DNA from 3 places in the Paenibacillus sp. FSL K6-2441 genome. Region 2 is predicted to be linked to each of the others. Evidence: riboswitches for the same ligand, from Rfam matches in the RefSeq annotation. Region 2 holds a riboswitch; each other region holds the start of a gene.
The links. Region 2 has a riboswitch for cobalamin ahead of NSQ80_RS02940 (anaerobic ribonucleoside triphosphate reductase). Riboswitches for the same ligand answer to the same signal wherever they lie in the genome.
Positions count from the first base shown of each region.

Region 1: another riboswitch for cobalamin. It lies ahead of metE (5-methyltetrahydropteroyltriglutamate--homocysteine S-methyltransferase); the one in region 2 lies ahead of NSQ80_RS02940 (anaerobic ribonucleoside triphosphate reductase).
Region 3: another riboswitch for cobalamin. It lies ahead of NSQ80_RS05870 (ABC transporter substrate-binding protein); the one in region 2 lies ahead of NSQ80_RS02940 (anaerobic ribonucleoside triphosphate reductase).

Region 1 covers NZ_CP150174.1:2,128,974-2,139,483, reverse strand. Annotated here, with positions in the region: gene NSQ80_RS09645 (FMN-dependent NADH-azoreductase) at 1-329, opposite strand, end outside; gene metE (5-methyltetrahydropteroyltriglutamate--homocysteine S-methyltransferase) at 470-2,776, opposite strand; cobalamin riboswitch at 2,919-3,117, opposite strand; gene NSQ80_RS09635 (multicopper oxidase domain-containing protein) at 3,337-4,335, shown strand; gene NSQ80_RS09630 (DUF2249 domain-containing protein) at 4,380-4,940, shown strand; gene NSQ80_RS09625 (hypothetical protein) at 4,954-6,195, shown strand; gene NSQ80_RS09620 (iron-sulfur cluster assembly protein) at 6,223-6,522, shown strand; gene NSQ80_RS09615 (cupredoxin domain-containing protein) at 6,635-7,021, opposite strand; gene NSQ80_RS09610 (response regulator transcription factor) at 7,133-7,780, opposite strand; gene NSQ80_RS09605 (histidine kinase) at 7,752-8,615, opposite strand; gene nagE (N-acetylglucosamine-specific PTS transporter subunit IIBC) at 8,782-10,248, opposite strand; gene NSQ80_RS09595 (PTS glucose transporter subunit IIA) at 10,281-10,510, opposite strand, start outside.
Region 2 covers NZ_CP150174.1:701,662-712,171, forward strand. Annotated here, with positions in the region: gene NSQ80_RS02930 (ribonucleoside-diphosphate reductase subunit alpha) at 1-1, opposite strand, end outside; gene nrdG (anaerobic ribonucleoside-triphosphate reductase activating protein) at 150-668, opposite strand; gene NSQ80_RS02940 (anaerobic ribonucleoside triphosphate reductase) at 665-2,641, opposite strand; cobalamin riboswitch at 2,810-3,064, opposite strand; gene NSQ80_RS02945 (MTH1187 family thiamine-binding protein) at 3,389-3,688, shown strand; tRNA gene NSQ80_RS02950 (tRNA-Thr) at 3,760-3,832, shown strand; gene NSQ80_RS02955 (cupin domain-containing protein) at 4,035-4,646, opposite strand; gene NSQ80_RS02960 (hypothetical protein) at 4,795-5,214, shown strand; gene NSQ80_RS02965 (hypothetical protein) at 5,385-5,675, opposite strand; gene NSQ80_RS02970 (NusG domain II-containing protein) at 6,469-6,855, shown strand; gene NSQ80_RS02975 (Gx transporter family protein) at 6,842-7,396, shown strand; gene NSQ80_RS02980 (ATP-binding cassette domain-containing protein) at 7,442-8,263, shown strand; gene NSQ80_RS02985 (ATP-binding cassette domain-containing protein) at 8,263-9,228, shown strand; gene NSQ80_RS02990 (energy-coupling factor transporter transmembrane component T) at 9,218-10,018, shown strand; gene NSQ80_RS02995 (U32 family peptidase) at 10,120-10,510, shown strand, end outside.
Region 3 covers NZ_CP150174.1:1,364,275-1,374,784, forward strand. Annotated here, with positions in the region: gene NSQ80_RS05850 (carbohydrate ABC transporter permease) at 1-516, shown strand, start outside; gene NSQ80_RS05855 (sensor histidine kinase) at 594-2,366, shown strand; gene NSQ80_RS05860 (response regulator) at 2,363-3,574, shown strand; gene NSQ80_RS05865 (methyl-accepting chemotaxis protein) at 3,833-5,413, shown strand; cobalamin riboswitch at 5,495-5,705, shown strand; gene NSQ80_RS05870 (ABC transporter substrate-binding protein) at 5,951-6,961, shown strand; gene NSQ80_RS05875 (iron ABC transporter permease) at 6,958-8,007, shown strand; gene NSQ80_RS05880 (ABC transporter ATP-binding protein) at 8,004-8,795, shown strand; gene cobT (nicotinate-nucleotide--dimethylbenzimidazole phosphoribosyltransferase) at 8,834-9,913, shown strand; gene cobU (bifunctional adenosylcobinamide kinase/adenosylcobinamide-phosphate guanylyltransferase) at 9,913-10,503, shown strand; gene cobS (adenosylcobinamide-GDP ribazoletransferase) at 10,500-10,510, shown strand, end outside.

The sequences.
Region 1 (10,510 bases), 1.4 Mb from region 2:
GTCAACAGCTGTGCCGGAATCGTGAAGTTCCACAACGGGAACGCAAATACGACTTTATCCGCATTCAAAAATTGCTCCAGATAACCATTGGCCAAGTCAGCAGCTTTTTGCTCTTCTGGCGTTGTCGGGATCCCATTATTGACTTTGAACAGCCCGTTTAGCATATCCAAATCATAATAAGGCAGGTTCAACTCGAACAGGTTCAACTCGGTGATTTCATCATTAGGATGAGTTTCTTTGTAAGTTTGCAGGAAGCTTTCATACAACTTTACAGTAGCAGATTGCTCTGCTGGGCGATTATTGGCTTTGACAAATAAAACTTTAGACATCTGTGGTTTCCCTCCAACTCTTTATCTTTACTTTCTTTTTTCTAGTTACTCTATATTATCTTGTAACTGATTTAACAATGGTAATGATAAAGGCTAACTACCACTTTGTCAATTACAGATTCAAAAAAATCAAACTTCCTTCACTGCCGTGTTGCCTGCGTTCCACGTCCAAATTTGCTGCGAACCTGCTCTGCTGCCGCCGTCATTTGCCGCAGCGCTGCGACCGTTTCGTGTTGTCCTCTCGTTTTCAAGCCGCAATCAGGGTTCACCCAGAAAAGTTCCGGGTCCAAAACTTGGAGCGCCCGCTCGATTAACCGTACCATCTCCTCCGCAGACGGGACGCGCGGGCTATGAATGTCGTAAACCCCCAGCCCGATTCCAAGCGGATACGTATGCTTCTCAAAACTCTGGATCAGCTCGCCGTGGCTGCGCGACGTTTCGATCGAGATCACATCGGCATCCAGCGCACGGATCTCCTCCAAGATATCGTCAAATTCGCAGTAGCACATATGCGTATGAATCTGCGTCGTATCCCGGACCGATGAGGTCGTCACGCGGAACGCCTTCACCGCCCACTTCAAATAGTTCGCCCAGTCCTTCTGCTTGAGCGGCAGCCCTTCGCGCAGCGCAGGCTCGTCCACTTGGATCATCTCGATCCCCGCTTCCTCCAACGCCTCGACTTCCCTTCGCAGAGCCAGAGCAATTTGATAAGCCACCTGCTCCCGGGACAGGTCGCTGCGAACAAAGGACCAGTTTAGGATGGTGATCGGTCCCGTTAACATCCCTTTCACCGGTTTGTTCGTCAAGCTCTGGGCATAGGCCGTTTCCTTAACGGTCATTGGCTTCGCAAATTCGACGTCTCCATAAATGATCGGCGGTTTTACGCAGCGCGTGCCGTAGGACTGTACCCAGCCTCCTTGCGTAAACGCAAATCCCGGAAGCTTCTCTCCGAAAAATTCCACCATATCGGTGCGCTCGAATTCACCGTGCACCAATACGTCGAGCCCGATCTCCTCCTGGAGCTCAACCCATTTGCGGATTTCCGCTAGAATGAACGCCTCGTACTTCTCTGGGCTCCACTCGCCTTTACGCCATTTCTGCCGGGCGGCCCGAACCTCGGCGGTTTGCGGGAAACTGCCGATCGTGGTTGTAGGCAGGAACGGCAACTGCCACTTTGCCTGCTGCTTCCGCCGCCGATCGGCGAAATCGCTGGCGCGCTCGGCCGGAGCCGCTGCAGTCTGCGCTGCTTCTTCCCGCACCGAAGCAAGGCTGCGGGCCGGATCTGCGGCAAGTACAGCCAAGGCGCGACGATTCTCGGCGAACTGCACCGGCTCTGGTTCTTCCCCATTTGCCGCCCTGCTTAAGCTCACCAACTCCTCCAGCTTCTGCTCGGCAAAGGCCAACGCATCGCGCAATACCGGATTAAGCCGCTCCTCCCCTGCAGCAGATACCGGGACATGCAGCAAGCTGCAGGAAGGCTGCACGATCACATCCGGCGCTCCGGACTGGAGCGAAATCGTCTTCACCAGGCTAAGCGCCTCATCTAAATCCGTACGCCAAATGTTCCGCCCGTCAATCAGTCCCGCTCCTATCGTCTTGCCAGCGGGAAAGCCGTAACGCCGGAGCGCTTCCAGGTTACCGTCCCGGCCGTGTACGAAATCCAACCCCAAGCCGTGCACCGGCAGTTCAATCAGATCTTCGTATCGTTCAACCGCATCAAAGTAGGTTTGCAGCATCAGCCGCAGTCCCGGAACCTCCTGCGCGATCGCCTGGTAGATCAAGCGAAGCCGGTGTACGTCCTCCTCACTTAAAGAGACAACGATAGCCGGTTCGTCGATTTGCACCCAATCTGCGCCCGCCGCCTTCAGCTCGCGCAGCACCTGTACGTATAGCGGCAGCAGCTTGCGGGTCCAAGTCTCGACTTCCCCCGCCGTTTCCCCCTTGGACAGCTTCAGCAAAGTAAACAGCCCAAGCAGTACAGGCCTTCCGTTGATCCCGAGCTCCTGTTTCGCTTCCAGATAAGCCGCCAGCGGCCGATTGACGGTCAACTTGGGATCTCGGTTCCCAAGCTCAGGCACGATATAATGGTAGTTCGTATTAAACCATTTGGTCATCTCACTGGCGGTCGCTTGGTCGTCGCCTCTTGCGATGGCGTAATACAGATCAAGCGATACTTGGTCACCGTTCCATACGAAGCGCTCCGGTACTAGGCCAAACATCGTCGCTGTATCAAGGACGTGATCGTAATACGTAAAATCGCCCACCGGGATGACATCAAGTCCCCGATCCCGCTGCAGACGCAGGTTGTTCAATCGAATCTCTTTTAATCGAGCATGGAGCTCCGGCTCCGTGATTTTTCCTGCCCAATAAGCCTCGATCTGCTTCTTCCATTCCCGTTGTCCTCCGATTCTGGGATACCCCAGATTTCCGCTAACAAAGTCCCCCATATTCATTGCCTCCCATTGGTAAGTTCAAAACGCGCCAATCCGTAAAGCACAAAAAAGGTCCTCGATAGCATGGCTAAAGAGGACCTTCGATCCGTTGTTCGATGGCTTGCAACTTTAACACCTCCCTATCTCCCGTAGGTACAGCAGTGCTGTCGAAATAGGCAGGTCTCCTGGCTTCGGCATCATCGCCGGATGTGACCTTCCCAATGATTACATCACCAGTGGCATCTCACACATCCGACTCCTCCGTTACAGTGGCGGGACCGCGCCGGCATTGCACCGGACTTCCCTTTTAAGCTCCGGCCAATCCTGGCCGGAACACCTATTTCCGCTATATTCGGTTGGAATATACCTACCATCTTACTTCATCTGCCCCGCGAATACAATATCAAACAGATCGGAATTAACTTATTTATGCAATGAGAATGGGAATCAAATGACAACATTTTCGACAACTTTCATGTGATACATATCACAATGCGGTCTTCGGACCCATCGTACGATGAAGGTACATCAAGGAGTTATTGCTTAACCATTTCAGATAGAAAGAGGAATGACCGATGAAATCGCGGAACATCCCGAAGCATCTATTGCTTAGTTTGTGCTGTCTGGTCATGATTGCCGCAGCATGGTTTGCGTTCCCATCGGAGACACCCCAGGTCAGTGATACCGTCCTGCAAGAGGAAGAACAGCATCTCCATCCACCGCCAGTTGAGCCAATCATTCAACGGGAAGGCCATACCGTCCGCATTGAAATGACCGCGCAGCAAGCGGATATCGAGATTTCCGAAGGCGTCACTTATCCCGCCTGGACACTTAACGGTACCGCCCCCGGGCCGGTGTTGCGCGTGAAGCAAGGCGATCAGCTGGAGTTTACCTTAAAAAACCTAGATCCAGATATGCCGCATTCGATGGATTTCCATGCGGTCCATGCCGCTCCAAGCGAGAAGTTCGTTGAAGTGATGCCTAACGAGCACGGCACGTTTACTTATCCCGCCAACACGCCAGGCGTGTTCATGTACCATTGCGGAGCAAGTCCGGTACTGCTGCATGTAGCCAATGGGATGTATGGGATGATCATCGTTGAACCGAAGGACGGATACCCTACGGACTCGGATATCGACCGAGAATATACGATCGTCCAAAGCGAGTGGTATGCGGCAAATGATTTGGATGCTTTTCAACAAGGTGATCCGGAGTATGTTGTGTTCAACGGCGATGATTTTACGTTAAAAGAACACCCCTTGCTCGCCAAAGTCGGCGACAAGGTTCGGCTGTACGTCATCAATGCGGGACCAAATCATGTTTCTTCGTTCCATGTGGTTGGGACGACCTTTGATCGCGTCTATCTGGACGGGAATCCAAGCAATCAGCTGTACGGCATGCAAACGGTGTTGCTTCCGGCCGGCGGCGGCGCAGTCGTTGAGTTTACCGTCATGGAAGAAGGCGATTATCTGATTTTGACCCATCAGCTGGGTGATGCTAACCTCGGAGCTACGGCGATCCTGCGCGTAAGCCAGGACGGGACAGATCATGGAGAACCGGTGATGAGCCATTAATGAAATACCATTTTCACGCAAATTCATAAACGAGGTGACGTTGGATGAATCGACAAGACGCCAGAATTGTAGAGCTGGACGTTCGAGAGCAACTACGGAACAAACTGGAGCCGTTCCAGCTCATCATGGATACTGTCAAAAAGCTGGAAAAAGACGATCTCTTCGTGCTTCACGCCCCCTTCAAGCCGACCCCTTTGCTCAAGCTTCTGAAAATGAAGGGACTCGTCGGCAAAGCGGTGATGCTAGACAAAGAGCATTGGATCACGACATTTGTCCATAAGAAAAACAAGGCATGGCTCGAAGAGGAAAACGAATCCGTACCAGTTGAAGCAACCGCAGAGATTGCTCCGGCATCAACGGGTGGATCCGGCGAATCTGCCGCCAGCCCTAACATCATCACGCTGGACAACCGTGGTCTGGAACCGCCGCAACCGATGGTTCGAACGCTGGCAGCCTTGGATCGCTGCAAATCAGGTGATGAGGTGCATATTCACAACGACCGGGTACCGGTATTTCTTATCGAGGAATTAAACAGCTTGGGCTGCACCTATACGGTGGAAGAACAACCGGATGGGACGGCCAAAGTCCAAATTCGCAAACCTTAAGGAGGTGAACCTGATGCCGGCCATGTCCCGCCTGCCCTTTCTCTTTATCGTCACCGGAATCTTCGGATTCGTCCTGTTTCACGCCACCTCCCTGATGTCACTCACAGGCTGGATCGGCGATGATATCCGCGGCCCGGCCGGCTGGTTCCAGGTGCACCTGTTTGTGCTGGGCTGGGCAACCATGCTGGCGATGGGTGCCGTCTACCAGCTGATCAACGTTATTTTGCAGTCGAAGATCTACAGCGAACGTCTCGGGTATGTGCATTATACACTTTTTACGATTGGTCTGTTTGGTCTGCTATTTGGCTTCATTCAAGGCGACACGTATTGGATTGGCGGCTTTGCCACACTCGCATTCTCTGGAGTTGTCCTGTTCGTTTGGAACCTGGCCGCCACATTGCTGCGGGCCGAAACGTGGAACGCGATCACCATTAGCACTGCCTGCGCGGTGTTTTACCTGCTGCTCACCGGGTTATCCGGGATGGCGATGGGGATCAATTTTGCGACCGGTCTTTACAACGATTTGCACGAAAACCTATTTGGTACGCATATCTGGCTGGGGACGCTAGGCTGGTTTGGTCTGTTGATCACCGGGTTCAGCTACAAGCTGTTGCCGATGTTTTATTTGTCCCATAACTATCCAACCCGGCTGGAATATGTCGTCTTAGGGGTATGGAACGCAGGGGTTCTGCTAGGCGCGACTTCCTTTCTGTTTGGTTTGCCAACAGGCTTCAAAATTGCCGCGCTGCACCTGATTGTTGTTGCCGTCCTTTGTTATAACGTTCATCTGTTGCAAATCCGCAGCAAACGGCATAAACGCAGCCCGGGGGCAGGCATTGAATGGACAGTCACCGGAAGCCAAATCTTTGCCGCCTTTGCGGTCATGTTTGCGGTTCGGGCACTGGTGTCACCAGGGCAACTGCTGGAAACTCAAACTGTTCTTACAGCCGGCTTTGTTTACTTAAGCTACTGGGTGTCGTTCACGGTGCTTGGATACGTGTCCAAAATCGTACCGTTCCTGTGGTGGACCTACAAATACGGCAAGCAAGCCGGACGCCCGGGAACGCCGGTACTGGCCGACCTGCTGGACGAACGGAAAGTGAATCTCGGGTTGACCTTGATTCTCTGCGCGAATTTGACCGTCCTCATCGGCATCGTGACCGGATCATCGATCGTTATTGCCATCGGAGGCGCCGTATTATCCATCGTTTCGGTGGCTTATATCGCTTTGATCGCAATGGTGTTTGCTCATTAACGACAATGCAAATGGAGGTTAGTGGCCATGAATAAAATTGAACAAATCCGTGAATGCCTGCGTGAGGTTTATGATCCCGAGCTGGGCGTAAATATCGTTGATCTAGGGCTGGTATACGACATTCGGGAAGAAGATGATCATGTCTACATTCAGATGACTTTAACAACGCCGGGCTGCCCGATGCATGATACGATTGTTGGCGGTGTTCGTTGGGTTCTTAACGATCAACTTGGAATCCAAAACCCGGTCATCGACGTCGTCTGGGAGCCGCGCTGGTCGCCGGAGCAGATGTCGGAGGCAGCCAAGGAGCAGTTGGGGTATTTTTGAGGTTGTGATGCAACGGGATAATCACGTAAGGGATGCCACACGCATGCAGAAATACAGCTCTCCTTATCAAAAAAAGCTGGCGACTTCATCTGCTGGATGAGCCGTCAGCTTTTTATTTTACGATCAAGATGCCTTTCATTTCCTTGTGGTTCTTGCCGCAGGAGATGTTGCAGGAGTACTCAAAGGTTCCGGCTTGGTCAGCCGTAAACGTAATCGTTTTGCCTCCGCGGACTTCTTTGTTGTATCCTTTGATTTTCAACGAATGCATCCCCTGCGTATTTTTGAGCGTAATCTGCACCGTATTGCCCCGTTTGACCTTGATTTCCGTCAAGTCGTATCCCGATGAGCTGGCATGAACGGTAAACGACTTCACCGGTCCTGTTGTTTCCGCCGCCGGCTCAGATTCGCCAATATAGCGCCCTGGGGCGTCGGCACATGCCGATAGCAGAAGCATCCCGGCCGCGAGCAAACAGGCAACAGCACCCAAACGTTGATTCATCAGCTTCTCTCCCCTTCTTGAACTAAGAGCTACTCTCAGTTTAGAACGGGAAGGCTTCACGCTTTGTGATTTCCGTCACAACTTCGACATTTGTCCCTGCAGCCATTGAAATCACCCTCGCGGGTCGATCCACCCTTGCTCCAGCGCATAACGCGTGAGTTGTACCCGGTTTTCCAAATGCAGCTTTTGCAAAATGTTTTTAAGATGGTTTTTTACCGTCTGATCGGAAATGTGCAACACCCCGGCAATCTCCCGATTGGTCATGCCCTGCGCAACCCAGCCAAGGATCTCCCGTTCGCGGGCAGTTAGCGGAGGTTGTTCACCGCTTGTCCGCCTGTTCACCGGAAACTCCTGCAAAATCCGCAAAGCCAGCTCACTGGATAATGGCGCTTCATCGCTGGCGATCGCCCTTAAATATTCCAACCAAGTTCCGGGCTCCAAGTTTTTGAGCAGGTATCCCTGGGCGCCTTGCTTCAGCGCTTCAAACAGATGAGCGGCGTCATCCGATACCGTAATGAGCACGATCTTCACATAAGGGTAGCGCAGCTTGATCTCGCGGGTCGTTTCCAAGCCGTCCTTGCCCGGCATGCGGATATCCATCAAGATCAAATCCGGCATCCACCGCTCCGTCTGGGCAATGGCCTCGTCGCCATTTTCCGCGTAAGCCACGATTTCAAAGGAATCATCCTCGGCTAATATCTCCCCGATCGCTTCCCGGGCATGAGGATGATCATCCACGACCAACACGCGAACCTTCATCTGAACCGCCGCCTCCCCGAATTTGAATCGTCGTCTCTCCTGGCTGGGACGCAACCGTCAGCTCCCAGCCCATCTCGTTCGTCCGCTCTCGCATGATCTGCAGGCCGTAGCGGCCCGGTCTGGCTTGATCCTCTTGCGCGAAGCCGCACCCGTGATCTGTGATCGTGACGGTGAAATCCTGCGCATCTCCCGATGCCGAGATCTCGATGGCTTGTACGCCCGCATGCTTGGCTGCGTTAATCACCGCTTCCCGCAGGCAGGACACCAGCTCCATCTTCGCCTTCGCCGGCCAGCCCGCTTCCTCCAGCTGCCAGTCCAAATGCAAAGTGAGCTGCTGTTCAACAGCGATTCGACGGACGATTGCCGACATGGAGGCTTCATCCGCTTCGCCTTCCCGAGAGTCTGGCGGAATCCGCAGGTCGGAAATCGCCTCCCGCACATACCGGTTCACTTCATGGATCGATTTGCGCAGCCCGTTCCAATCATACGAACTACCTGCCGCCTGCTGCTGCCGTTCTGCCCGGTCCACCTTGACGGAGAGAAGGAACAAAGATTGCGCGATCCCATCATGCAGCTCACGAGCCAGCTGCTCCCGCTGCTCCAAACGGGCCTTCAGCGCCCGCTCCCGCTGCAATTCCTCCTGCATGCGTTCCAAGTTCGAAAACCAGCGATATTGCAATGTAATACTCACCGCAAACAAAATGACCGGCGTCAACACATTCCCTAGCTCCATCGACACAAACGGCATGAGAAATTGGTGGCGTACCACCTCCCACACCCCGACCACCAGTGTTGGAACAATCAGGATCAACCATTTCGTAAATTTATAGGACATCGTCTAACCCCTTAAGCCGTTTTCCTTCGACTTAACTTTACATAACCCGAGATTGGGCTGGCAAGCGTTAGACAAAAAAATTGAATCCTTTCGTTAGATAAAGCCGTAAAATAAAAAAGCAAGGCGGAACTGCCATTCCGCCCTGCGATGCAATACGTGCGTTACCTTACAGCATCTTTTTGATGTCATCCTTGATCGCTTCGGATTGCGGTCCGAACACGACTTGGACTGCGCCTTTGCCGAGTCTCATGACGCCCGATGCGCCCAACTGCTTCAATGCGGCATCGTTCACCTGTTTATCGTCCTTGACGACGAGGCGAAGGCGGGTAATGCACGCATCCACGGACTCAATATTTTCCGGTCCGCCGATGCTGGCCAGGATTTTGGCCGAACGGTTGTCGGCGGCAGACTTCCCTGTTCCTGAAGCCCCTTCCTCTACCACTTCTGCGATATCCTCAGCATCTTCACGACCTGGTGTTTTCAAATTCAACTTGACAATCATGAAGCGGAAGATGACATAGTACACAACCGCCGTAACTAGACCAACTGGGATGAGCAGCAACGGCTTGGTCGAGATTTGATAGTTGATTGCATAATCGATGAAACCGGCCGAGAAGCCGAAACCAAGCTTCATACCAAGCGCGTAAGTGACATAAGCCGCAATCCCCGACAGTACTGCGTGAACCGCATAAAGCACTGGAGCAACAAACATGAAGGCAAATTCCAACGGTTCTGTAATCCCCGTCAGGAACGATGCCAATGCCGCCCCTAAGAAAATGGAGCTAACCATTTTGCGTCTTTCCGGTCTAGCCGTATGAATAATCGCAAAGGCTGCAGCCGGAAGACCAAACATCATGATCGGGAAGAAACCGGTCATGAACATACCTGCGGTCTTGTCGCCAGCGAAGAAGCGGTACAAGTCGCCATGAATAACGTCCCCTGCAGCATTCGTAAAATCTCCAATTTGGAACCATACGATCGAGTTGATGATATGGTGAAGACCAAACGGAATCAGCAAGCGGTTGGCAACGATATGAATTGCCGAACCAATGCCGCCCAAGCTGGTTACCCAATCGCCAAAGACATCCAAGGCAGCTTGTATTGGTCCCCAAATCAAGCCGAAGATCAAACCTACAACAACCATCGTTATCGCAGTGACCATCGGAACAAACCGTTTGCCACCGAAGAAGCCTAACCAATCCGGCAGTTTGATATCATGGTACCGTTTGTACAAATAGGCGGAAATACAACCCACGATAATACCACCAAGAACCCCCATATCCAATTTGGTATCGGCGGATTGCATGAGTCCTGGAAAAATGCCGGGTACTCTACCAAGCACGTTCAGCAAAATCAAATGACCGATGACTGCAGACAATGCGGCTACCGCATCTCCGGCCAAACCGATCGCAACGCCAACAGCGAAGATCAGCGGAAGATTGTCAAAGATCGTTCCTCCGCCCGCTGCTAGAAACGGTGCGATATACGTGTTGAGAAATCCCCCAACTCCATCCCCCAGGTGAAAATCCTTGATGTAGTCGATGCTGCCGAACCTGAGCAGAATCGCCGCTGCAGGCAGTGTTGCAACCGGAAGCATCAATGACTTACCGATTTTCTGGAGAAAAGCTAGCATGCACAAACCATCCTTTCCTTACTTCTTGTATTTTATTGTAAAACCGCCTTTAAAATGACGCTGCTGCCTGCCGTCACAGGACCGGTGATGGGTTCTACGCTGCTCGTCACTTCTCCGGCGTTTGTTACTATAATTGGCGAAATCACCGGATAACCAGCTTCGCGAATGGCTGCCAGATCAAATTCGATTAGCAGCTGACCTGCTTTGACTTTGTCCCCCACGGAGACATGGGCAGTAAAGCCCTCGCCTTTGAGCGACACGG
Region 2 (10,510 bases):
TGAGATAAATCCTCACTTTCCATATATTAAGGTAGGATGAAGGCTGCAGATGGGTGGTGGTACCCCAAATCTTGAATGTTCAAATTGCAGATAATCAGTGAAAAAAGGGGCGCAATCAAGTTGCGCTCAGGATCAATAAGATCAATCAGCTAAAAAGAGAACAGGGGCTCCCATAACACGGCTTGTCCCTGCCGCAGGCTTTGTTGAATATCGATCAGCCGTTGATTGGAGCTGCCGCGATAGAGCAGGGAAGGATCGCGAAGCTCCTCAACGAACCTTCCGTCGACCAGCACCTCGCAACGCCGCAACAGTTCATATTCGGGGGAGCCGGGGCGTTCGATTAATTCTTCCAACGTATAACCGGTGTAAATCCAGATGGATATTGGCCCGGTTTCCGCCACAAGCCGGTCGATAAAACCGCAGACCTCAGCAGCGGAGAAAAAAGGATCACCGCCAAGGATCGTGAGTCCGCTGAGCAACGGATTATGTTTAATGTCATAAATAATTTCTGCTTCCCGCTCCAAAGTGAGCGGTTCCCCGTAATCGAAGCTCCAGGTTTTTGGGCTGAAGCAGCCTTTGCAATAATGGCGGCATCCGCTGATGAAGATCGCTGCTCTCAAGCCGGGCCCTTCATTAATGGATTCCGGGTAGTACCCGCAAATGTTCATGCGTCGTGTTTCACCCGGTCGCGAACCTCCGCTTGTTTAGCGGGGTTGAACCGTGTCTGGTAGTCGCCGGTCAGATAACCGGTCACCCGGCGCAAACGGCGAATATGCACTTCGCTCTCATGGCTGCCGCAGGAGGGGCAGCTTGCCCCAATGATCCCTTCAAAGCCGCAGGCCGAGCAGCGGTCGATCGGATGGTTGATGCTAAAATAGCTGACCTGCTGCTGCAGGGCGTATTGCACGATTTTGACGAATGCTTCCGGATTGTTGCGGGCATTGCCGTTAAGCTCGATATAAGAGATGGCTCCGGCGTTGCACAGCCCGTGGAATTTGGCTTCCAGCTCAATTTTTCGTGCCGCACTGATGTTGTAGTAGACCGGGATATGGAACGAATTCGTGTAATACTCGCGGTCCAAAATCCCGGGCAGCGGGCCGTAGACCGCACGGTCGCGTTTGGTGAACTTGCCGGACAGCCCCTCCGCCGGGGTCGCAAACAACGTGATATTGAGATTGTGAATTTCGCTTTGGCCGTCACAATAGTCGCGCATGTAAGCGATCAGGTCGTAAGCTTTCTGATACACGGCTTCATCTTCGCCGTGATGCTTCCCGTACATCGCCTTCATGCATTCGGCCAGCCCGATGAACCCGATGGACAAGCTGCCGTGCTTCAGCAATTCGCCGACCTGATCATCCGGCGCCAGCTGCTCACCGCCTTCCCAGACGCCTTCCCGCATCATGAAATCGGAAGCCTTCGCTTTTTGGGAGGCCTGAATCGAGAAGCGATGCAGCAATCCCTCCAGGGCGATATTCATATAGTGAGTCAGCTCGCGGTAGAAGCCGCGTTCGTCGGGCTCTTTGCGGTGTCCCAACGCGATGCCGTACTTCAAGCCTAGCTTGACCAGGTTCAGCGTATTAAAGGAAAGGTTGCCTTTGCCAGACAGACGATTGCGGCCGAACCGGTCAGCCAGCACCCGGGTGCGGCAGCCCATGGTAGCGAATTCCGTATCCGGATCCGTTGGGTCGTAATACATCAGGTTGAGTGGGGCGTCCAGGTTGGCGAAATTCGGATAAAGCCGTTTGGCCGAGCATTCCGCCGCTTTCAGAAATAGGGAGTAGTTAGGTTCCCCCGGATTCTGGTTGACGCCTTGTTTACATTTAAAAATCTGAATCGGGAAAATCGGCGTTTCCCCATGGCCCAGCCCGCGCATCGTGGCCGTGAGCAGGGAGTCAATGACCAGTTGTCCTTCCGGTGAGGTACATGTGCCGTAATTGATGCTGGTGAACGGGATTTGCCCGCCGGCCCGGCTCGACATCGTATTCAGATTATGAATCAGGCTTTCGGCCGCCTGGAACGTCTCGCTTTTGGTTTCCTTGAGCGCATAGTTAAAAGCCTTGGGATACTGATCCCGCAGGTCACTGCGGCTCATCGTGATGTCGCCCAAATCAGCGTTCGCATCGCCTTCTTCAAAATAATCCAGCCCTTTGCGGAAGTACTTGGCGAACGATTTGGCTACGTACGGGGCGAGATCGAAGTCCAGCTTGTTCGCGGACACACCGCCGAATTGGGAGTTTTGCTGGGATTGGAAAATGATCGCCACCAGCGCCATCGCCGTCATGATGGAAGTTGGCGGGCGTACGCTGCCGTTGCCGGTGTTGAAGCCTTTGCGCAGCAGTTTGTCAAACGGGATAAAAATACAGTTCGTTGTGCCGAGGGCGTACTGATCCAAGTCGTGAACATAAACGATGTTATCCTGAATGGCCTGTACCAAGCGAGTTGGCAGTACGAAATGGCTTGCATACCATTTGGAATACTCGCTGCCGAATTTGCTCATCTTGCCGGAGAAGCTCTCTCCATTTAAATTGGCGTTCTCGCGCAGCACCTCAAGATTGCGGCTCTGGACGATTTCCTCGCCCATCCGAATCACTTCATCCAGCAAGGTGTCCCGGCCGGTATACGTCTGGCTTACCCATGCCATAACACACTTCTCCTCCCTGTAAACCGAGCTTTGGTTCAAAATAAAAGAGCATGTCCAACCAACGAGGTAGACATGCCCGAATGCACTGCAAAAAAGTGGACAGACCAAATCAAGGCCCCAACATTTCGGCGGCAAGCGGACACCATCCCTGATCCTCGCAGGTTTTCCGTCGGTGTCTTTCAAACGGGCAGGTCTCCTGGCTTTCGGAACGTTGCTGACGCCTTCCCGCAGCTCATCAAGCATTAAGCTGTAGTGGCATATCGTCAGTCGAACGGCTGGGTCTTCAAGACGATGTAGGCGAACGCCTCGTCTTTAGTACCAAGCTACCGATTACAGTGGCGGGACCGCAGCGGACTTGCACCGCACTTCCCTTTTAAGCTCCGGCGGCTTGTCCGCCGGATCACCCGTTCACACTATATTTTGTTGCGTTGATCTAAGGATAGCCCAAGATATTGTGTTTGTAAATGGGATTTTCCCATTGAAAGCAGACTGAAAATCACGTGAAAATCTCCGGTCCGCGCAACGATGCGGAGAGTGGGGGACAGAAGAAAATTGTGAACATTTATAAATGGGACTGGAGGACTAGATCGGGTTTTACAGAGTGTGTGAGTTTTGGGGACGGTAAGGATATTAGCAGACGGGTTCGGTTGATCTTAGAGAGGAGAGTTGGTTAGAATATACCTGTAGGACGAAAACCAGCTCAGGGATTTGATTCAAACCAATTACCAGGAAAGAAGGGAGCCGATTATGGCTATCGCCGAAGTTACCGTTATTCCGATCGGGACGGGGAGCACCAGCCTCAGCGCTTATGTGGCCGAGTTGCATCGGGTGTTGGAGAAGCAGAAGGGCATTACCTTTACCCTCACCTCCATGAGTACGATTATTGAAGGATCGTTAGATGATGTGTTTACTGCGATTCGCGCGATTCACGAAGCGCCGTTCCAATCCGGTGCCGGCCGCGTATCAACCTCGATCAAGATCGATGATCGCCGCGACAAAGCCAGCTCCTCCGAACAGAAGCTGCGCTCTGTGCGCGAGAAACTATAATTTCTTGAAATTGGTGCTTGCATTATTTTTAAAACTCGGTATAATAAATTTTGTTCGCTAAAAACGAACCTGCTGGTGTAGCTCAGCTGGTAGAGCAACGCATTCGTAATGCGTGGGTCGGGGGTTCGAGTCCCTTCACCAGCATCTGATATGCAAGCATAACGCGCCCTCCGAGGTTTTCGGGGGGCGTTTTTGAATTGTTGAAGGACCTTGTTCATCTTCCGAGTGACCTCTTGCTCTTCGCTTGTTAGTTCTTCTCCGTTTCTTTGTTTTCTCCATGCGCTTAGCACTAAATTGTGACCGCAAATAGGGAGGTTTGCTGAAACCTCCCTGTTCCTTGGTGCGCTTACTCTTGCTCCATCGCATCCCTTTTTGTCCGATGCACCGTGCCAAACGGATGGTGCGGCGGGGCATAAATGACATACACTTTAAGCGGCTCGTTGCCGGTGTTGATGATGTTGTGCCACGTGCCGGCGGGGATGAAGACCGCGTCGTCTTCACGGATGTTTCGTACGAAGGTGAGGTGATCCGCTCGATCGCCCATTTGCGCAACGCCTCGACCCTCTTCCACGCGTACAAATTGGTCCGTGTTCGGATGGATCTCCAAGCCGATATCCTCACCGACCGGAATGCTCATCAAAGTGACCTGGAAATGCTTGCCCGTCCAGAGAGCGGTCCGGAAGTTCCGGTTATGCTCGGCGGCATCGCTAATATTAATCACAAACGGCTTTTGCCCGTAATCTTGAAGCGGCTGCCGGTTCCAAGCGTCGTCTTGCGAAGGAGACGGTGCGTATTCAGGATAGATCGGGCTGGGCTCGATATAGTCGGGATAGCGTGCGGGTTGAAATGCCTGCGGATATCCGTAAACGAAGTAAGGTTGAGGATAGATGTAAGGATCATACGGAGCGGCGTACGACAAGCCGGGGTACGGTCCGGGAACATAACTCATGTTTGACATAACCTCCAGTTTTTTTATCCATCATATGCCTATTCCTTGCTCCTGTGCTTGTATGAAAATGAGTCAATTCTACTGATGCATTCATCTAAGAATCTTCTTTCTCTCTTACATAGAATAGAGCATACCTTAGTAAAGGGGAGAAGATGGTATGGCAAAAACGCTTTTGGATTACAACTCGACTGTTGTGACTCCGGTGACCAATGGTGTTAACATTCCGATTCCGGTTGTAGGGGGCGTGCAGATTGCAGCAGTTTCCGTATTCCTTGATCCGGCCGATCCGGCGTCCTTGACCAACCGTGTTGAGTTGAAGGCAACGATAGGCGTTGAAGCGCTGACCGATACGCCGAATATCCTGGTGCGCATCTGGAGAGCGGGCACCGAAATCTTCTATGGGTTAGTAGAGCTGGAGGATGCTTTCAACGACTGGGGTCTCATTAGCGTGCACATGGTTGAACACGCCCCGCTCGGAGTCCAAAACTATCAGCTGATCGTAGAAAATCAGGATAACAACAGCACGGCCAGAGTCGTAGGGCCGGTTGTCTTCACGGCTACCGCTATCGGCGGATAATCTCTTGATCATCAAAAATCCCCTCACGGTTCGACCGGAGGGGATTTTTTAAGATATCAGAAAGTATAAACTTCGGGCGATTGGCATCTGATATCGCAAGAAAAACTTCCGCTAAACGCGGTCTGTCTACTTTGAATGTACGTCGATAGACGTTTTTCTTATCGTGAACTTTATCTGAGGGTATTGATGCGATCCGTTTTGAGATTACCTTCGTTTTGGATCGTTGTTTTTACCACCAAGTCCATTCTAAGACGGGGAAAATACTCCGACCGCCAATGAGCGAGCTTCTCCGTCGGGATTTTGGTCCGGAGTTCCCCCGTGTTTGCAAGATCGACACCTTCGGATTGATCTGGCTGCGCATGTACGTCGCCCCGATGCCTGATGTTCGTCGGGAAGATAAAGAAAATGATCCCGATGTGAATCAGGATATTTACGATCATGACCTGTAGACTTTTATCCACTCGAATCATCCTTTGGTTTCGGATCAGATATATGAAGGGGGGCGAGTAATTCCGGTCATTTTCCATCATGAAGATATCGCTGATCAGGGCTGGCAAAATGATGGAAAACGGTAACCGGTCCATAAAGAGAAGGAGACGGCCTTGTCTGAGCGCATGGGCAGCTTCAACCGGCAGCTCGGTCGTGTAGAATTTGGGTAAGGCATACCAAGGCTGGAAGCCAAGCGATTTGGAGAGCCGTTGTAAATTATAGATTTCCTGGTGTTTGTTCGCTAAGACTGCAGATTCGCAAAGACAGCCTTATTCTAAGCAAAACAGGCACTGGCTATACGCGCCAATGCCTGCTTCGTATTGTTATCCAAGCCTTCATGTACACGTGAAGACCGGCCTTGTGTCCCTGCTCCGACTACAACAAACTGCCTATTTCTAAAACAACAAAAGCCCTACCTCTCATTTGTCCTTGCGGCTCCGATGACCGCGCCAGTGTGAATCAGAAAAACGTCCAAATTCTTACTTTGATTGGGTCATTCAAATAAGGAATTTCATACCGAACGGTATAAGGAGAGTTATAATCTTGTGAGGAACTGCAACGTGGTTATAACAACTAATTATTTATTATACTTTGAATGAATAAAAAATGCAATGCATATATCTAAAAGCCTTTCTAAAGTGATGATTTTGTGAAACCCGGGGAAAACAGAAGAAGCTGAGATATTTGTCACACTAGAGTAGGGAAGGCACCATGTATAATGAGGTCATCTAAGATTTATATAATCAAAAAATAAGGGAGTTAGCCATGAAACGCGGAGATATCCTGTTGATCGGAACCATCGTCGTGATCGCTTTGGTCTTCTTGGTTCCGAGATGGTTTGGCGATTCAAGTGAAAACAATCACAAAAACGAGAATCGAGTAGCGAGAATCACAGTGGACGGGAAGCTGTTTAAGACGGTGCAGTTGACCGGAGAAGAACAGAAGGTAGACATTATAACGGAGTATGGCCACAACATTTTGAAGGTGCATGACTACGGGATTGAGATGATCGACGCCGACTGTCCGGACAAAGTGTGCCTGACCTTCGGATTTATTGACCGTAACGGTGGGACGATCGTATGCCTGCCACATAAGTTGATGGTTGAAGTGGTAGCTTCAGAAGGGGGAGACGAGGTTGATGCAATCCTTTAATGAATCATCCAGCCTGCTGCTAAAAAGAACGGTGATCGTAGCTATTTTCGCGGCGGTGGCGGTCGTTCTCAGCTTGGTGGAGTCCCTCATTCCCGTGAACATGAGCGTACCTGGGGCGAAGCTCGGACTGGCTAATATTATGGTGCTGACCTGCCTTTATTTTCTGCGAGCCCGGGACGCCTTCATGATGGTGCTGTTAAAGACGCTGCTCACGGCGTTTATTTTCGGGACCTTTTCCAGCTTCCTGTTCAGTATTATGGGGGCGTTGTTCAGCTTTGCGGCGATGTGGTTCCTGCTGCTGGTTGGGCGCAAACGGCTAAGCGTCATCGGGATTAGCATCGTTGGGGGGATTGCCCACAATATCGGGCAATTGACGGCCGCTGCTTTGTATTTTAATACGACGAAAATTTTCTATTATTTGCCGATGCTGCTCATCATGGGGGTTCTGACCGGGATCGCCGTTGGAATTGCCGTGAGATATTTGATTCCGTCGCTGTCGAAGCTGTCTTTATTTGAAGGCTTTTTAGCGGAAACGGCTTAAGCCGGGAGGGGCTTCGCACGACGTACATCTGAGGGGGAGAGAGAAATGGGAGAAACCGGATTCGCTTATGAGCTGAGGGAGGTTTCCTTCGCATACCACCCGGCGCATCCTGTGCTTCAAGATGTTACGCTTAGCATCCCTTCGGGCAGCTGGGTGTCGTTGGTGGGGCCGAACGGCTGTGGCAAATCCACGCTGGCAAAGCTGCTGGGCGGTTTATTGGGCGCTAACAGCGGAGCGATATATGTGGAAGGAACGAAGTTGGATCGGAATACGGTGACTTCGTTGCGTCCACGCATCGGAATGGTGTTTCAAAATCCGGACAATCAATTTATCGGCGCCACGGTTGAAGAGGATATCGCCTTTGGCTTGGAGGGGCATAATCTGCCGCGGGAGGTCATGGTGAAGCGCGTGCGGGAATATGCGGATAAACTGCACATCGGCCATCTGCTGTCCAAGCATCCCGCGGAGTTGTCGGGAGGACAAAAACAGCGGGTGGCCGTCGCTTCCATCTTGGCGATGGAGCCGGGCATCGTGATCTTTGACGAGGCTTCCTCGATGCTGGACGAGAAAGCCCGCGGCGAGCTGCTTGCCATCCTGCGGGACATGAAGCAGAGCGGCCGTTACACGATGGTCTCGATTACGCATGATGCCGATGAGATTATGGCCTCCGACCGGGCGATCGTACTGGGAGGCGGAACGGTAGCCGCCGACCTGGAGCCGGGCGAGCTGTTTCGGGATGAAGCCCTGCTGGCGGAATGCCGGTTAATCGCCCCCTATCGGATTCGGCTTCAACAGGAGCTGAGGCGGCGGGGCGTGACGCTTCCTGCGGGCTTTGAATTGAACGGCGAAGAGGAGGCGCAACTTTGATGGCGATACAGTTCGAGCAAGTCAGCTTCGCTTATGACGAGAGCAGCCTATGGCGGCACAATGCGTTGCTGGAGGTCGACCTCTACCTGGCGGACGGCGTGTTTGCCGGGATTGCCGGGGCTTCCGGCTCGGGCAAATCAACGTTGATGCAGCATTTCAACGGCATTTTGAAGCCGACGGGCGGGAAGGTGCACGTTCTGGATGTGACGATGGAAGCCGGCGGTAAGGCGCCTCCGCTGCGCGAGCTGCGGAGGCGGGTTGGACTCGTCTTCCAGTTTCCGGAGCAGCAGCTATTCGAGGATACGGTGGAGAAGGATCTTTGCTTCGGTCCGCTGAATTTCGGCTGCTCCTTAGACGAAGCCAAGGCAAGAGCCAGACGTGCGCTGGCCCTAGTTGGGCTTGATGACTCGTTCCTCAGTCGCAACCCGCTCCGCTTGAGCGGGGGGCAGATGCGCAAAGTGGCGATCGCCTCGGTGCTGGCGATGGAGCCGGACGTGATCGCGCTGGATGAGCCGACAGCGACGCTGGATCCGCAAAGCCGTGCCGAATTGGCGGAAATGCTGTCGCGGCTGCACCGTGAAGAGGGGAAGACGGTGATCGTGGTAACGCACCGGATGGAGGAAATCCTCCCGTACGCAGAGCAGTGGATCGTGATGAAAGATGGCCGGAAATCGTTCCAAGGCAGTACGGCCGAGCTGGTAAGCGAGGCACCCCGTCTGGAGGCCGAGGGGCTGGCTATCCCGGCATGTATCCGTTACTGGAATAAAGCGGCGGAAATGTACGGCCTGACAGGCGAGCCGCCGTGCTTGACGGCGGAGGCGTTGGCCGAGCGGTTGGCCTGGTTGTTGGATGAGGCTGGGGAGCGTTCCGCCCCGACCTTGCTGTCCGTGGACCGGCCCGTTCCGGTTCGGCCGCCGATTCTATCCGGCACTTCCGGGGAAGGAGGCAGCGGGCATGCGGAATAAGCTGCTGTTTGGGCGCAGTATTGATACCGGCTCTTGGGTGCACGCTGTAGATCCTCGGGCCAAGCTGGCCGGGATGGTGCTGTATCTTGTTGCGATCGTGGCGGTAGGCTCTTGGCCCGCCTTGGCCGTGGCTGCGGTGTTTTCGATCGGCTATATGCTGTCGACCAAGATCCCGCTGAAATATTACCTGAAGGCGGCCAAACCGCTGTGGGCACTGATGGTGTTTATCTTCGTTGTTCAGTGCTTGACGGTGGAGTCGGGGGAGGCGATCTGGCGCATCGGCTCCTGGACCCTATACAGCGGCGGAGTCAGCAGCGGATTCATCGCCGCCTCCCGTATGGGGTTGTTGGTGTCATTCACCGCCATCCTGACGTTTACGACGACGCCGGGGGTGTTGAATCAAGGTTTGAGCGGTGTGCTTAAACCGCTGAAACGGATTGGCGTCTCGCCCGAGCAATTGACGCTGATGATGAGCATTGCGCTGCGCTTTATCCCCACGATTTTGGACGAAACGCACAAGATCCTCAAGGCACAGGCGTCGCGCGGTGCGGACCTGAAGGAGCTGCCGTGGAAGGAGAAGGGGCGCATGCTGGTCTCCCTTCTCGTACCGGTTACGGTCAGCGCCTTCCGCCGGGCTGAAGAGCTTGTGTTGTCCATGGAGTCCCGGGGCTACACGCTTGGCGCACCGCGTTCGGAATACCACCTGCTGGTCTGGAAAGGCCGGGACACTTGGTTTGTGTTGTCCTATGTGGTCCTGGCTGCAGCGGTTGTGGTTTATCGGTTGGTTTGAACCGCCAATGCAAAATTCTCCGCGAGTAAATTCATGTAGATAGAGTTTGATGGGATAGGTTGATAGGTTGGACATTTAAATCATGTGAGGGGGAAACGGCTGTGGCACGTTTTTTTAATGGGAAAGAAGTTGAGCTGCTTGCGCCTACGGGGACGTTCGAAATTTTCAAACAAGTCATTGTAGAGAATTGTGATGCGGTTTATTTCGGAGGACCTAACCTGAATATGCGCCTGATGCGAAAAGGATTTAATTTTAGCCTGGAGGAAATTACGGAGGCAGTCCAGATTGCACACGGGCTTGGCAAAAAAGTGTACGTCACCGTCAACAATTTGCTGAACGAAGGCGAGTTGGACGAGGCGCGGGCATATTTGCGTTTCCTGGAATCGGCGGGACCGGATGCCATCATTGTGCAGGATTTCGCTGTGTTGTCGCTGATCCGGGAGATGAACCTGAAGCTAAACGTGCATTCCTCCGTCATGATGAACGTGCATA
Region 3 (10,510 bases), 660 kb from region 2:
GTCATGACCATCTTTTTGATGGGGATGATGATTCCGATGCAGGCTACGCTGCTGCCGTTGATGGTGATTTTTAAAAATGTCGATATTCTAAATACGCATCTGTCGCTGATTTTGCCGTATATCGCTTTTTCCACCCCGATCTCCGTCTTTATCCTCAGCGGGTTTATGAAGAGCATCCCGGCGGAAATCGAGGAATCGGCGTTTATCGACGGAGCGAGCATTTATCGGATTTTCCGCAGCATTATTTTGCCGGTGTCCGTCCCGCCAATGATGACGGTTTGTATTTTAACCTTTATCACGATTTGGAACGAATACATCTTGGCCGCCACGTTCATTTCGTCGGAGAGACTGAAGACGCTGCCGTTTGGGGTATATACATTCGTCAGCCAATATTCTGTAAACTACGGAGCCATCGGCGCTTTCCTTGTGATGGGGGCGCTACCGGTCATTTTGATCTATTTCTTCCTGTCGAACCAAATTACGAAAGGAATGGTAGCCGGAGCAGTAAAAGGGTAAAGATTGCGCTTGCAAAATAAGGACGCCATCTTATAATGAAGGAGCAGCAGGACACGGGGTTGGGAGGGAGAAAACAGTTGCGAAACAGCTTTCATTCCATAAACCATCGGTTGTTTTTGCTGTTTCTTTTTTGTATGTCGGGCATTTTGCTGATCGTCAGCGTGCTCTACTACAGCCGGACGACTGAGCAATATCACGAGAAAATTAGTGACCTATCGCAGAAAAACGTAGCTCAAACCGTCGGGCTGTTTAGCCTGCTTTATGAAGGGTACGACAGCTTGTCGAAGTCGATCACCAACAATTTTGAAATGATCCGCCTGCTGAACGAAAAAACCGACGAGCCGGCGGTTGCCTATATTAACGAACAATCGATTACGAACATTATCGGGGCGATCTTTTACTCGCGTGATGATTTGGTGGGCATTCACGTTATCACCAACCGGGGGAAGATCTACAATTACGGCAACTCGATGAATGTGCTGGATCCGTCCTATCCCCAGGAAGACTGGTACCGCCAGCTCCGCGATTCGTCCGGGAAATTGGTATGGTTAGGCGTCTATTCCCACTCGCTGATCGATTTAGCCGAGGACAGCCCGGTGTTTGCCTTTGGCCGGCAAATTTTTGATTTGAACGAGCACAAACCGATTGGCGTCGTGCTTTACGAGGTGAACCCGGGGCCGGTGCTGGATGCTTTGGATAATCTCAAGCTGGGCGAGCATAGCGAGGTCTATCTCGTCAATCAGCAAGGCCAAGTTGTCTCCTCGTTGACCGAACCGGCACCGATGCTGGACGACCTCCCGAAGCTGGATGCAGCCCGCAACTTGGTTGTAGAGCAGGAGGGTTCGGGGATCACGGTGGCGTCCCGCCTGCCTTTTTCCGACTGGTCGGTGGTCAGCGTGACTCCCCGGCAGGATTTGAATGTAGAGTTATTGGAAACGAAGCGGTATTTGCTGATCGTCATTTCGATCCTGATCATCGTCTCCGCCGTCGTCGCCAGCATTGTGTCGCGGACAATTGCCAATCCGCTGAAGAAGCTGATCCGCGAGATGCGACAGGTGGAAATAGGGAACTTCCGCGGGATGGTGAACGTCTCCTCCTACCAGGAGATTAATATTCTGGTCGCCTCGTTTAACCGGATGGTCAGCCGGATCGAGGAGCTGATTGAGCGGGTGAAGATCTCCTCGGTCAGTGAGAAGAACGCCGAGCTGCATGCGCTGCAGTCGCAGGTGAATCCGCATTTTTTGTATAACACGCTGGATATGATTTATTGGATGCTGGATGAGAAGGAGAACGACCGGTTAGGCGAGCTCGTCTTATCGCTGTCATCGATGTTCCGCTACAGCAGCGAGTGGAAGGACGGAGCGAAGGTTACGCTGCGCGAAGAGCTGGAGCAGATCAACCATTATTTGACGATTATCTTGATTCGGCTGGAGGGCCGGCTTCGGGTGGAGAAATCGATCGATGAACGGTGGCTGGACATTCGTCTGCCGAAAATGACCGTTCAGCCGATTATCGAAAACGCGGTGAAATACGGGCTGGAATCGCTCAAACGCCAAGGTGTGCTTAAGTTATATACCCAAGAGGTTGGAGATGTGCTGAAAATCGTGGTGGAGGATAACGGCAACGGGATGACGGCCGAGCGGCTAGCTTGGTTGAAGCAGTCGATCAACTGCCCGATCCCGAAGGTATCCGGCACGGGCAGCAGCGGCATTGGGCTGCAAAATCTGCACCGCCGCCTTCAACATATGTTCGGCGAACGTTATGGTCTGGAGATCGAAAGCATTCCTGATCAAGGAACCAAGGTGGCCGTCGTGCTGCCGCTTCCGATGGAGGGGGAGGTTGCCACATGAATATTTTGATTGCCGATGACGAACGGGCGATTCGCGAGGGCATTAAGCGAACGATTAAGCGGATTTATCCGGAGTACGGGGTGGAACTGGCCGAAGGGGCTGAGGAAGCGGCGAAGCTGATGGGTGAGAAGCGATTCGACATCGTGCTGACCGATATTTTGATGCCGGGAATGAACGGCCTGGAATTCATGCGTATTTTCAAACGCAGATTTCCCCGGGTGAAGTGGGTGGTCATCTCCGCGCACAGCGAATTCGCCTACGCCCAGGAGGCGGTGCGGCTGGGAGCTCGCGATTATCTGCTGAAGCCGATCGGGAAGACGCGCCTGCAGGAAATTATCAGTACCCTGGCCACGGAGGTCCGCGAGGAAAGCGAGCTGACGAAGGAAGAGGAGCTCTTAAAAGCCAATCTGAAATATTTGCGCGAGGGCGTATTTCAGCGATTAGCCTCGGGTCTGGATATCGGGAACTTGGATTTGACGCCGTTTATGGAGGACTATCAAAGCTTTTATTTGATGATGGTTCAGATGGATGCCGGGGACAAAAACGTAAGGCTGGAGCATTTTATCGTTGAAAACGTGTTGTCCGAGCTGATCGAGTGCCATGGCCGGGGGTTTGTTGTCAGCTATGACCGCCAAAGCCTGCTGGGACTGATCACGCCGCGGGAGCCGGAGCGAATCGAACGGTTTCAGGAGGAAGTGAAGGCGCATTTGAAGCACTATTTGAAGGTGCCTTTTCAAATCGTGCATTCAGGCTTAAACAACGATTTCAAGTCGGTGCCGCAGGTGGTCATGCGCATGAAACAGGCTTCCGATTCGCCGGTTGCCTTGCTGGATCCGCCGAAGGGCAGCGGGGAGAAAGCGATCGAAGTTGCCCTCCAATATATCAAGGAGCACTACAATGAGGAGCTTTCTTTGGAAAAGGTCGCTTCCGTCGTCTTCCTGAACCCGGCGTATTTCAGCCAGCTGTTTAAGCAGAAGGTGGGACTCGGCTACAAGGAATACGTAACCTCGCTCCGTCTGGAGCAAGCGAAGCAGCTGCTGCTGAACCCGAAGCTGAAGATCGCGGAGATTGCGGAATACCTCGGGTATCAGGACATCCGCCATTTCGCGCAGATGTTCCGCAAGAAGTATCAAGTCACGCCGAATGAATACCGGCAGCAGCAGAATATTAACATCTTGCTGGCCAGCAGCGGCAAGCGGAGTAAGTAGGGAAGAGCGTTCTGTTCTGGTGTACAATGGGAGAATGAACGAATAGACGAGAGAGGATGCCGCAAGATTGCACCCAAGATATAGGATGGTATGGATTGTTCAAAGAGGAATGTGACGTGTTGTGTTACATTCCTCTTTTTTATTTACAAAATTCCGTCGATTATTTGCACCCAACTTCGGAATGCCTAAATTTTTCCTTTCTATACCTTTAGTCCTATTCTATAATGTTAGCAAAATTTACATATCAGGGGTGGGAGTATGAATCGGAACGAAAGGTTGGGAAGAATCGCTGCTTGGCTTAGTGTCGGCTTCACGGCGGTCCTGGCTGTTTGTGCGTTATGGGCAAAGACGCCATGGTATATCCCCTGCCTTGTGCTATTTACTTTGCTCAGCTTGGGGTCTTCGTTGTTCTTTGGAACCGGCCTGCGGGCAGCACTGGGAGGCGGGGCGCTGGCGGGCAAGCGTTCTCCTTCGGGGACAGGTGAATCCCAGCGGGAGGAAACCGATTGGACGGCAGTATTCAATGAGTCGCTAGTGGCGGCGGATCGACTGCAGGCGGCGGTTGGCGAAGTGAGCGAGAGCCTCGAGCAGCTGCAACGATTAGCCGATACTGCAGCGGCCGAGGATCTGAAGCTCAAGCAAAGCAGCGAACGTTCGCTGGAACAGGTGCAGGAGAGCCTGGCGGCAATGGAAGAGGTGGCGGCCTCGGCCTCCCAAATCCATGACGCAGCGGGGCATTTGCTTACCCGCAGCGAAAACACTCGAGCCGAGGCCATGCGTATGGCGGGAGCGCTCGAAACCGTAGACGGCACCATTCGTTCTTTGGCGCAATCCCAAGAGTCGATCGTGGGGCCGATGGAGGATCTGGAGGGGAACACCCGGAAGCTGGGCGCATTGTATCGGAGCTTGGAGGAGATCGCGGCAGAGGTCGCGTTGCTTGCGCTGAATGCGTCGATCGAGGCGGCTCGTTTGGGCGAGCAGGGGAAAGGTTTCGATGTCGTCGCCGTGCGCATGCGCCAGTTGGCGGATCAAAGCACCAGGGCGATCAACTCCTCCGCCCCGTTGTTCCAGCAAATCTCGGCGGATGTCGAGCGTGTGAAGTCCACGCTGATAGAGGGACGTGACTCGGCCCTGGAAGGAATTTCGCTGATGAAGCGAATGGGGGAGGACATCCGGTTCATTGCGGATGAAGTGGCAGAGGTGAACGGGCTGGTTGCCGAGGCGGGACAGCGAAGCCGGGAACAAGCCGAGCTGACGCGGAATATGGAGGCGATGCTAAGCGAGGTGCATGAGGCTCTCAATCGGAGCATCACCCATGTGGAGGGAGCGCTGGCTCGGATGGAATCGGAGCGAGAGCATATTTCCAAGCTGCAGACGGTGGTCGTGGGCTTGGATCGGGCCCAGGGCGAACTGATGGTATCATTGAACTCCGTCCATTCCGGGGCGGATCCGGCTGCCGGTGGCGAAGACGCGGTGGCCCTTGGTCAAGCCTATGCCCGGAAGCTGCTGGAGGCAGCCGAACAGCCAGGTTTCCGCATGCTGGAGCCGGCTAGTCACCGGGCTGCACTGGAGCAGCTGTTAGCCGCAGAGCCTGGTCTAGAAGCGGCCTGGTCGAACCGCAAGGACGGCTCTTTTATCGTATCCATTCCGGAAGCCGGCTTGCTTAACGCCAAAGGACGGGACTGGTTCCGCCAGGCGATTGCCGGAGAGACGGTCGTCTCCGAAGTGTATATCTCCGCGATCACCAAGCGGCGTTGCATGACGCTGGCCGTGCCGATTGTCCGGGAAGGTGAAGTCATTGGTGTCCTGGGAGCCGATTTGTCTTTAGAACGGGGCTAATCAAAGGAATAACGGATTAGTTATTGTCAGTCCTCCGCTTTTCCCCTATAATCCAATAGAGAAGAAAGCCTTAAGACAAGCGTACAATTTGTGCCCGTAGGTCCTGGAGCAACGGTGAAGCATACCGTACCGCTTCGGGTTAAAAGGGAAGCCGGTGCAAATCCGGCACGGTCCCGCCACTGTAAACAGGGACGAGCTCATGATGCCACTGTCGCCCGCGAAGGGAGATGGGAAGGCGAGTTTTCGTCGAGACCTGGAAGTCAGGAGACCTGCCACGGGAATTCAAGACGGTCCTTCGAGGAAAGGATAACGTTCTGCCAAGAGCATCATGGCTTGGCGCTGCCATCGTGGAGTCTCTCCGCTTTGCGCGCGCACAGCATGACTTTGTAGACGTAACCCCATCCGCTAGGATTGGGGTTTTTTCTTTGTGCCGGTAGAGGGTTAGCCGGACTTCTTCGCCGCCGGCTGCACAACGTACCGCTGGAACACAAGGCGTTTCTTTATTTACTGAAAAATAAAGCAAGGGGAGATCTGGAGATGAAAAACTGGAGAAGACTAGGAAGCCTGTGGCTGCTGGCGTTGCTGCTGGTGCTTGCGGCCTGCGGTAACAATAACGCCGTCACCCCGGGGACAGGGAACACAGCGGACGCTGCACAACCGACGCAAAACGCTGGAACGAACGCGGCGGCGGACAATTCGGCGGCACAAGAGACGACTTACCCTTATACCGTCACTGATTCTACCGGTAAAGAGTTTACGTTTGAAGCCGCGCCGGAACGTATCGTCTCGCTGGCGCCTTCGGAGACGGAAACGCTGTTTGCACTGGGACTGGACGAGCAGGTCGCTGGCGTATCCGACCTGGATGATTATCCTGAAGCGGTGAAGGACAAACCGCGGATGGGCGGGTTCCAGGTGAATGTCGAGGCAATCGTGGCGGCGCAGCCGGACCTAATTCTTGCGGCGAGCCTGATCGATGAAGCAACGGTCAAAAACTTGACGGATATGGGATATAAAGTGTTCCAGTCCAATCCGAAGACGATCAACGAAGTAATGGAGCATATTCGGACGATCGGCGAAATTACCAACCATCAGGCTGAAGCTGCTGAAGTGGTCGGCAAGATGAAGGAAGAGGTCCAAACGGTAACTGATGCGGTAGCTTCGCTAAGTGAAGACCAGAAGAAGAAGGTCTACATCGAGTTTTCTCCGGGATGGACGGTTGGCAAAGGCGAATTCATGGATGAGATGATCACGTTAGCTGGCGGCATCAACGTTGCTTCCGATGTCAAGGGATGGTCCGAGATCAATGAGGAACAAATTATCCAAGCGAACCCGGACGTCATTTTATACGCGAAAAGCGTTGTTGACGAAAATAACAAGACGTTAGCGGACATCATCAAAGGCCGTTCAGGCTGGGACCAAATTACGGCCGTGAAGGAGAACCGCATTATCGCTCTGGACGATAACCTGCTGAGCCGTACGGGCCCTCGCGTCACGCAAGGGCTGATTGAAGTGGCCAAGGCGGTTCACCCGGATTTGATCCAGCCATGAAGCGCGGCAAATTCGCCGGATACGGAGTCATCGGGCTCTTGCTCCTGGTTGTGACGCTGCTGCTCTGCATCGGCATCGGCTCCGTTTATGTGCCTGCTGGAGAAATCGCGGCGATCTTGCTGCACAGGCTCCCGGGGTTAGACCGCCTGATCACGCCGGATTGGACGACGGCAGCCGAGCAAATCGTCGTCCAGGTCCGGTTGCCTCGCGTGCTGCTCGGGATGCTGGTCGGCGCTTCGCTCGCCGTAGCGGGCGCCGGCTTCCAAGGGGTGCTGCGCAACCCGCTGGCGGATCCGTTTACACTGGGCGTATCGTCAGGTTCGGCAATCGGTGCGGCGGTGCTGATCTTTTTCGGATGGCAGTTTTCCCTGTTTGGGATCTTTACGCTTCCGATGGTTGCGTTCCTGGCGGGGGCGGTTACGTTATGGATCGTGATTTGGCTGGCTAGAGAGAACGGACGGCTGCCGATTGAAAGTCTGGTTTTGTCCGGCGTCGTGATGCAATCGTTCCTAGGGGCTGTTGTCTCCTTTTTAACGGCAATGTCGAAGAAAACCATTAATGAAATTTACTATTGGACGATGGGCAGTTTAAGCTTGCGCGGATGGTCGTATACGGCCATCCTTTTGCCGTATTTGCTGCTGGGAGCCTTATTCCTTTGGAGCCGGGCTAAACATTTGAACCTGCTGACTTTAGGTGAACGTCAAGCCTCCCATTCCGGGATGGCCGTAGAACGAACCAAACTAGCTGTGTTGCTCGTTGCTACACTGATGACGGCGGCTGCGGTATCCGTGTCAGGGGTAATCGGATTCGTAGGCCTGGTCGTTCCGCATATGATCCGTCTGATCACCGGCCCGGATTATCGGCTGATCATTCCTTTGTCGGCGCTGGGCGGCGGGATATTTATGATGTGGAGCGACTTGGCGGCTCGCTCGCTGCTGGCTCCAACGGAGGTCCCGCTGGGCATCGTCACCGCCTTTGTGGGGGCGCCTTTCTTTGGGTATCTGTTGTATCGGAAGAAGAAACAGAGGGAGGAGGAGCTGCGTTGATCAAGGTGTCTGGGGTTGCCAAGGCGTTTGGCCGGCTGGAGGTGCTTCACGGTGTGGACTGGCAGGTTGGCTCCGGTGAGTTTTGGGGCTTGATTGGACCCAACGGCAGCGGCAAAACAACCTTGCTCAACTTGATCTCCGGCGTGGAGAAGCCGGATGCCGGCGAGATTGCGTTGAGCGGACGACCGCTTTCGTCGTATTCGCGCAAGGAGCTGTCGCGCAAGGTCGCCGTCCTTCAGCAGGACGGGCTTCCGGCTGTGGCTTTTACGGTGCGTGAAGTGGTGGAAATGGGGCGGTTCGCCCATCAGGATTGGCGCGGCAAGGAGATCGGCGGGGCGAAGGCAGGCGAACGCCTCATTGATGGAATTATGGAACGTCTCGACCTGAAGGAGCTGGAGCATCGTCCGCTGAGTGCGCTTAGCGGGGGGCAACGCCAGCGGGTAGCACTTGGGAAGGTGATGGCTCAGCAGCCCGAGCTGGTGCTGCTCGATGAACCAACAACCTATTTGGATTTGCGTTACCAGATGCAATTTATGGAGCTGGTGGCCGAATGGCAGCGCGATGCCGGACTTACCGTCGTTTCAGTGATGCATGATTTGAATTTGGCTGCCTTGTTTTGCAGCCATCTCTTAGTGATGAGCGGCGGGCAAATTGTGGCGCAAGGCGCGCCGGACGGCATTTTGTCACCGGAGCTGGTTGAAACCGTATTTGGAGTTCAGGCCCACCAAGTGGTTCATCCGGATTCGGACGTTCCGCAGCTATTGCTGCGCCGGGCAAGTTTAGGTTAAGGGTACGAGTCAGTAATACAGAAAAGGGGAATATGGTTATGGCATACAATTCAGTCGAACAGCTTGCGCAAGCAATTACTCCTTTGGACGAAGCAGCGATGAAAGCGGCGCAGGTCCATTTGGACCAGTTGACGAAGCCGCCGGGAAGTCTCGGGAAGTTGGAAGGATTGGCAGTGAAGCTGGCAGGCATCACGGGAATCATTCGTCCGGAGTTTCCAAAACGGTCGGTAATCGTAATGGCGGCGGACCATGGCGTTTGTGAGGAAGGGGTCAGCGCGTTTCCGGCAGAAGTGACGCCGCAGATGGTGCATAACTTTTTGGCCGGCGGCGCAGCGGTGAATGTGCTGGCACGCCAGGCTTCGGCTGACGTCGTTTGCGTGGATATCGGGGTGAATGCAGAGATGTCACATCCGGGGCTGCTGCAACGTAAGTTGCGTTACGGGACAGGAAATATGGCCAAGGGACCGGCGATGAGCCGGGAGGAAGCCGAAGCCGCCATTCGAGTTGGGGCCGAGGTGGTGGCTGATGCGGTGTCCCAAGGCGTTCGACTGTTCGTCACCGGGGAGATGGGTATCGGAAACACCACAGCCAGCGCTGCGATCATGAGCAGTCTGACGGGGATCGCACCGCAGCAGAGCGTTGGGCGTGGAACCGGGGTCAACGATGAACGGCTTCGGCACAAAATTTCCGTCGTGGAGCGGGCGCTGGAGGTCAATCGCCCGAATGCCAACGATCCGCTGGACGTGCTAGCTAAAGTCGGCGGGCTGGAGATTGCCGGAATGACTGGCGTCATTCTGGGAGCCGCAGCTCATCGCTGCCCGGTCGTGATCGACGGCTTTATTTCAACTGTGTCCGCGCTGCTGGCGGTACGTATACAGCCGAATGTGGCCGACTATATTATTGCTTCGCACGTCTCCCACGAGCAGGGACACCGTGCGCTCCTGCAGGAGCTTGGCCTTAACCCGATGCTGGAGCTGGATATGCGGCTTGGGGAAGGCACAGGCGGCGTGCTGGCGCTCCATCTTGTAGATGCGGCTTGCCGGATCGTTGCTGAAATGGCGACGTTCGAAAGCGCGGGCGTCGCGTCCGGTGAAGGAAATGGTGGGGGGACCGAGTGATGAAGATCCTGGTGACCGGCGGAGCCCGCAGCGGCAAAAGCACATTCGCTGAACGTTGGGTCATGAAACAGGCAACATCCGCTGATTACGTTGCAACGGCGCAAGCGTTTGACGATGAGATGAAGGCCCGTATCAGGTTGCACCAGCTCCAGCGGGAGCAAAGCGGGTTCACCTGGACGACGCATGAAGCGCCGCTTGAACTAGCAGAGATGCTGCAGGAGTTAGGTAAGCGGCCCGTTGCAAAGGAGGGCGCGGCCGCCGAAGCCGCGGGTCCGGTTGTGCTGGTCGACTGCCTGACGTTATGGTTGTCGAACGTGCTGCTGAGCGCATCGGAACAGGCCGATGGTGTGGACGCCGTTTTGACGCGGGAAATTGAGCGGTTGACCGCTGCGGCCGAGGCTTTTCCCGGCACTTTGGTGATGGTTACAAATGAGGTCGGCAGCGGGATCGTGCCGGAGTATCCGCTTGGCCGGCAATATCGGGATTGGGCCGGGCTGCTGAACCGAACGATGGCGTCGATCGCGAATCAGGTGTTTCTGGTTACCGCCGGCATCCCCATCGAGTTGAAAAGCAGGGAGTATCGCTTATGACGAACGG